2 regions of the Alteromonas sp. B31-7 genome follow, and region 1 is predicted to be linked to the other one. Evidence: riboswitches for the same ligand, from Rfam matches in the RefSeq annotation. Region 1 holds a riboswitch; the other holds the start of a gene.
The links. Region 1 has a riboswitch for thiamine pyrophosphate ahead of IUA53_RS14480 (TonB-dependent receptor). Riboswitches for the same ligand answer to the same signal wherever they lie in the genome.

Region 1 (3,429 bases):
TATGGTTCGTTAAACGCGTACTCATCTCTTGGATCATTGCTGAATCCACCAAAACCTCGGGTGTAGTAGGTTCTATCGAATGCGTTTTGAATCCACAACGATGTTTGCCATGGTCCGTTTTCAATTAACAGTTCTGAGTTGACCAAGGTGGTAGATGGCGCCATGACGTCATGACCATCAGAGAAACGATACGTGTCTTTGTAATCAACATCGACGCGCCAAGTAATACTATCCGTTAGTACATACTCACTATAAAGGTTAGCAGTCCATTTTGGAGATTGAGCTTGACGTTGCTCGTTTATTTGTGTGCCATCAGCCAACGTATAACCTTCGAAGGTGGCACTCAAATATCCAACACTTGCATTGAGTTGCCAGTTTTCAAGCGCTAACCAAACGAGTTCAAGTTCTGCCCCTTTATTTGTGCCTAAATCTGCATTATCGATAATATCCACGAAGCCTGCAGTACCGTCGTCACGAGTAATGACATCAAAATCACTGATCTGTGTATCTGTTCTGTCCATATAGAAAATAGCGGCGCGGGCACTTAACACATCACTCAATAGCGGACCTTTCACCCCAACTTCATAGTTCCAGTTATATTCCTCATCATAAAACCGTTGTTCGTCGCTTACTCTGCTGTCGGTATTAAAGCCTGCACCTTTAAAGCCTCTAGAAACACTCGCATAATAAAAATGATCATTTTGCGTGTATTGAAGCGCTAGCTTGCCTCCCACCATGGTGGTATCGAATGCGCGCGTTAAACCGTCGTTATCTGCGTAATCAAAGTCATAGTTTTCTAGTCTTAACCCAGCAACTAGTGTCAGGTTATCGCTTAAGCGCGTGTCGGTCTGCCCGTATATTGCGGTCGTGGTGGGCGTATATTCACTCCTGAAGTCACCATCTAAATAGGTGTATTGACGCAATAACGCTTCTTCCGAGCCTTTGTAGAAAGCGCCTATCGTCCAATCGGTTTTGCCATTCAATAACGCTGCGTTTTCTGAAGATACAAAACGCACTTCTCCGGTTTGTGTTTCGACTTCTCTGTAGTAGGCGTCAAACGAAGTATATCCCCACGGATGAAAACCGGTGTAAGTCCAATCTTCATCATACCCATAGGCAATATTGTGAGAAGCATGAGTGGCAATAAGAATGAAATCACCTGCATGAGTGCGAGTGGTAGAGCGCGCGCTGACCGCATGGGTTTGGTGTTCATCAAAACCTGGTTCGTCCGATAAGGTTTTATTATCATTATCAAGTGAAAATGCATCATAGCCATTGTCGATATCGTACCAACGGTAAGTGAACGCCAGTGTGGTTCGCTCATCGGCATTACCCTCCACACTTAAGCGCATGGCAGTTTCATCAATATTGTTTGTATCGTCTCTGTTTAAATAGGTGTTTTCTACGAAACCATCGCTACGATTGTGAACCAGCGCAACCCGATATCCCCAATCGGTGTTAATATCATCGCCGGCCGCCGCTTCCACCCGATAACTGTCTTTGCTGCCTAGCCGCGCCTCAACATACTTGGGCGACTCACTACCTACTTTATTACTAGATAACTTCACCGCACCCGCTAAGGCGCCCGTACCATACAGTGTAGCTTGTGGCCCACGGTAAACATCTAATTGCTGGGTATCAAAAATAAGGCCGGCTGCCGCTAAGCCTGAGAAATCAAACTCATCAACAATAAAACTGACAGATGGGTTGATAGGTTCTGCAAACTGACTTCGCTCACCAATTCCCCGAATTTGAATAAACCGGCCTCGGGACGCCCCTGCGCTGAAGTTAACGTTAGGCACACTATTTAATACGCTGTCAATATGAGACGGTTGACGGCTACTTAAACGTGCTTGATTCAATATGGTTGCGCTAGCGCTGAGTTGATCGAGCGTTACCTCTCTGAAATCGCCGCTTACTAGGATGCGCTCTATGTCATGAGTACTTGCGTCAGCGTCATCAATATTTTGCACATCGGTAGATTGTGCATATGCAGAAAGTGAACTAGCAATGAGAGTAAGAGTAAAAAGGTTCTTGTACATAGGATCTCTTGTTCTTTGTAAGAAAAAAGATCCGGGCTCAGCGAAAGAGGATACGGCTGTATTGTCGACCATCCCTACGCCGGTATTATCCGGATCAGGTGTAAGGGTTCCCACTTGATGTGGATCTCAGACCGTAAAACGGACACCCCTTGGTATAAAACAAACGCACCTAAAACTTAGGAACGTTAATGATTGGGAGTCTACCAGTTCAATAGACTCGGTCAACCAGAAAAATTAACCAGTAACTCGTTGAACAACGGTATGTCCCATCATGTCGACAAACACGTTAAGCAAGTTACTTTCTTTTTAATCGCCCTTTTTTATTCGTCGAGATTTAAATTGAGGCGACGAACTTCATCGTCGGTTTGCGCCTTAAGCCCTTCTAGCGTTTTACCATGTGCTGTAGGCTGGCGAGTTTCAGGATCAACTTTGACAAAAACCACATCATCTGCAAAACAAATGGTTTTCTTGGTGGCTTTGTTGCGAACTAAACAGCTTACCGTAATGGACGTTCTACCTACGGCTTTTGTTTCTAATCCAAATTCAACAATATCCCCTTGCAATGCAGGAGACTCAAAACTGATTTCGCCAATATGCTTAGTGACGAGGCAGTTTGTCTCTAGCTGACAAATGGCCCATATCGCCGCTTCTTCATCAATCCATTCTAGCGCTCGCCCCCCAAACAGAGAATTAGCATAATTTAAATCATTGGGCATAACTAAGCGTCTTGACAAAAAGCGCATTCGAATTCCTTAGCATTAATCGTTACTATAGACGCAGATTATACCGAAAAAAGCTCTTTATGGCGTACAATTCTGTTTACGACTGGCTATATTCCCCTTACCTAACTGAACAATGGCAAATGACCCATCGTAGGATGTTGGTCATTACGGGGACCCTTGAGGCATGCCAAGAAAAAGTGAAACAACTCGAGCAACGGCCGACAAAAGCACAGAGTGACCTCGACATTTCCTTCATCATCTATAATGAACTTGCCGACAGCGCTCAAGCGAACAGTAACTTAAGAAAGCACCTTTTAGGTAACGAGTACGACGTGGCGGTGATGTACTGCCACCATGGTTTTTCTCCCAGTGATGTGCTTGCTCTCACCGGTACACTGCGATACGGGGGGTGCCTGATTCTGTGCTGCCCCAATTTCGATACGTGGCACTTAGCCCCGCCAGCACAAAAAGTGTCTTTTGGATTTGAATGCACGGTAAGCCACGGTATTTCTCGGTGGATAAACTACATCAACCACAGCAAAGACATTTCCGTATGGGGTCCCAACAAAACATACCTCGCCCCCATTAAACAGCAATGCGGGGGCAACAATAGCAAAATGAGCGACGTCCCTCATTCCGCCTTCTTCAAGGTAATGACGCCTTCG
Region 2 (3,429 bases), 1.4 Mb from region 1:
CAAATGCTCTTTTGGCGTTACGTAGCACAACATGGCGCAGCCATACCAACCAATCATGGCGGCACCTATGCCAGAAGTGAAGTGATCGTAGCCTGGTGCAATGTCTGTAGTTAATGGGCCTAGGGTATAAAAGGGCGCTTCATGACAATGTGCAAGCTGCTCTTCCATATTGGCTTTTATCATGTGCATAGGCACATGACCTGGGCCTTCAATCATGACTTGAACATCGTATTCCCAAGCAATTTTGGTTAACGCCCCAAGGGTACGTAGTTCTGAAAATTGCGCCTCGTCGTTTGCATCAGCCACACTGCCTGGGCGTAGGCCATCGCCTAGAGACAGGGCAACATCGTATTGTGCACAAATTTGGCAGATGTCCCTGAAGTGTTCGTACAAGAAGCTTTGTTTATGGTGACTTAAGCACCACTTGGCCATAATAGACCCCCCTCGAGAAACAATGCCTGTCACCCGCTTTGCGGTAAGAGGGACGTATTCTAATAACACGCCTGCGTGAATGGTAAAGTAGTCTACGCCTTGCTCGGCTTGCTCAATAAGGGTGTCTTTAAACATTTCCCACGTGAGATCTTCCGCCACGCCGTTCACTTTTTCTAGCGCCTGATAAATGGGCACTGTCCCCAAGGGCACTGGGCTATTTCTTAACAACCATTCCCGAGTTTCATGAATATTTCTGCCGGTGGATAAATCCATAATGGTATCGGCGCCCCAGCGAGTAGACCAAACCAGCTTTTCCACTTCTTCTTCAATGGATGAAGTCACCGCCGAATTACCGATATTGGCATTAATTTTCACCAAGAAATTGCGTCCAATTATCATGGGTTCTAGTTCAGAGTGATTGATATTACAGGGGATAATCGCTCGCCCTGCTGCCACTTCTTGTCGAACGAATTCTGGCGTTATAGTGGTTGGAATGTTGGCGCCAAAGCTCTCGCCCCCATGTTGCTGAGTTAACGCTTCATCTTGAACGGCCTGCCTGCCCATGTTTTCGCGAATAGCAATGTATTCCATTTCTGGGGTGATTATGCCCTGACGAGCGTAGTGTAGCTGAGTGACGTTTTTACCCGGTTTGGCTTTTTTGGGCTTGGCCGCGCGAACAAAGCGAAAATCTTCGGTGAAAATATCTTGTTCCCGCGCTTTAGCGAATGCAGAGGTCACGCCGCTAAGCTCGACAGTGTCGTCTCGGCTGTCGATCCAATTTTTACGCAGAGGCGCTAAACCCTTGTGAACATCAATGGCGCTTTGCGGGTCGCCATAAGGGCCTGACGTATCGTAAACCGGAATGGGCGGGTTGGGTTCAAATAAGGGGTTTTCTTCTGTTCCGCCTACCAAACTGTCGTGCTGATGAATCAGTCGCATGGCTACTTTGATGTCATCTGAAGAGCCCACTTGGTAGTGGCGGGTAGAATTTGGGTACGCCTCTCCGGCGAGTTCATTAATAAATTGTTGCGCTTGCTGGCGCTGTTCGCGTCGTGTCGACATAGCATTTTGGCCTTAATGTTTTAGGTTTAAAAATGCTTGTCAGGAGTGAAGGAGAATAGGGCATATCACGTTAAGGTGTTGAAGAAACCTATGTGATAAACCGCCATTTTACGGTAGCGCTAGTGCAAAAATGGACACAAGCATACGTAAATGGCAGAGCCTATTTTCTTGTTCCCTTCGCAGGTATTAGCCTGATCAGGTTCAACGGATCCCGCTTTCGCGGTCTCAGCTTACTGGGGTTCCAGTGAAGCACTCCGACAAGTAACTGTTTTTTACTATATATCCATAATCAACCCATTGGCAATGGTTTAAATTATGAATTCTGCTTTAGATGAATATCACACCTTAAAAATTACGTCTAACTGTAATGCCGTAAGTACGTGGTTTGGCGTAAGACATTTGGGTTGTACCGTAGAAACCTGATACATCGAAACCAATAATTTCATGATCAGAATCTGTAAGGTTATTCACATAAGCCGCCACGCTCCATAATCCTTGCGTATCTTCCCACGTAACCCGCGCATCTGCTTTGAAGTGGCTTTCAATCGTATGGGCGGTAAAGTTTCGCGCATTATGGAATGATTCTGACTGGTAAGAGCCACTGGCTTGTGCTGCAATTGAGCCGCTATCTAGTGACCAAGTGTAGCGAATGAGTGCCGAACCTTGCCATTCTGGCGTGTAAGGCGGTGTAGTATCTACGAAGATACCAGATGCCACTTCTAAGTCTTCCACCACCGCATCGGTATAAGAAGCGCCTAACATAATATCTAATGCATCAACGGGGTTGAGTAGTATTTCTACTTCCGCTCCTGTGAAGTGCGCCTGTTCGTTAAATACAACGCCAGCATTGTTCACCCAAGAAAACGATTGGTAATCTTCGTAATCATAGTAAAACACGCTACTGTTAACCTGTGCTTTACCGTCCATCAAGGTCAACTTGGCACCTGCTTCGTAGGCCAGCAGAACTTCGGGGTCGTAAGTACTAAACGCACCGCCTAATGGCGCATTAAAGTTGCCAGCTTTTACGCCTCGGTTCACACCGGCATACAACAAGGTATCTTCATTTGGCTTGTAATCGAGTTGCAGTTTAGCCGACCACATAAATTTGTCGTTTTCTAAGGCAACGTCAACCAAGGGAGTGGCAGTGTCATCCACTTCAATAACCCGGTCGTCCAGGTTGGCATTTTGAACAAGCTGGCCGTCGAGTGACTTGTTTTCTTGCACTAATCGCAGGCCTGCTACTAGCACCAGGTCGTCGTCCAAATCGTAATCTATTTGGCCAAATACCGAGTATGAATCTGTAGCGATATCGGCCAGCGTGTTTTGCTCTTCGCCCGCTAAGTAGCCCCCGGTTGGGCTTGCCGCCAAGCCTTGTAGGTACTCGGTATCAATGTTTAGGTAATAAAACCCCGCTACCCATTTCATGTTCATGGTGCTGCCATTTAAGCGAAGTTCTTCACTAAACTGGGTAATGTCACCGTCGGATTGGAATATCAGTTCAGGAGAAGCGGTTTGGTCCGAATCTAGCCCTATTACGCGGGTAAAGTTTTTCCAATCTGTCACTGAGGTGAAGGTAAATGCATCAAACTCGTAGTCGTAGGTGGCGGCTAACCCTTTTGATTCAATTTTGTTTTGATCGTCAAAAGCAAAGTCTTTATTAACTAATTCACCGCTGCCATCTGGGTCGATATTACCGTTAAAGTCGCCCCCTTGCACTGGACGGTAAGGGTCGCCATTAAAATTACCGTCTACACAAACGCCGGCTTGTATGGCGTCACAACCTAGCGGGTCATCGGCCGCATAAATAACGTCAACCACGTTGCCAGCCGCGTCTTTCACTTCTGTGGTATTAATCACCTGATACGGGCCTTCACTTTTTGTGGAGTCGGCCCAATTGGCACTTAAAAGCAGATTGGCGTTATTTCCTAAATCGAA

Region 2: another riboswitch for thiamine pyrophosphate. It lies ahead of thiC (phosphomethylpyrimidine synthase ThiC); the one in region 1 lies ahead of IUA53_RS14480 (TonB-dependent receptor).

What each region holds. Positions count from the first base shown of each region.
Region 1 covers NZ_CP065233.1:3,337,611-3,341,039, forward strand. Annotated here, with positions in the region: gene IUA53_RS14480 (TonB-dependent receptor) at 1-2,042, opposite strand, end outside; TPP riboswitch at 2,097-2,202, opposite strand; gene IUA53_RS14485 (acyl-CoA thioesterase) at 2,363-2,785, opposite strand; gene IUA53_RS14490 (GNAT family N-acetyltransferase) at 2,845-3,429, shown strand, end outside.
Region 2 covers NZ_CP065233.1:118,200-121,628, forward strand. Annotated here, with positions in the region: gene thiC (phosphomethylpyrimidine synthase ThiC) at 1-1,494, opposite strand, end outside; TPP riboswitch at 1,650-1,761, opposite strand; gene IUA53_RS00510 (TonB-dependent receptor) at 1,840-3,429, opposite strand, start outside.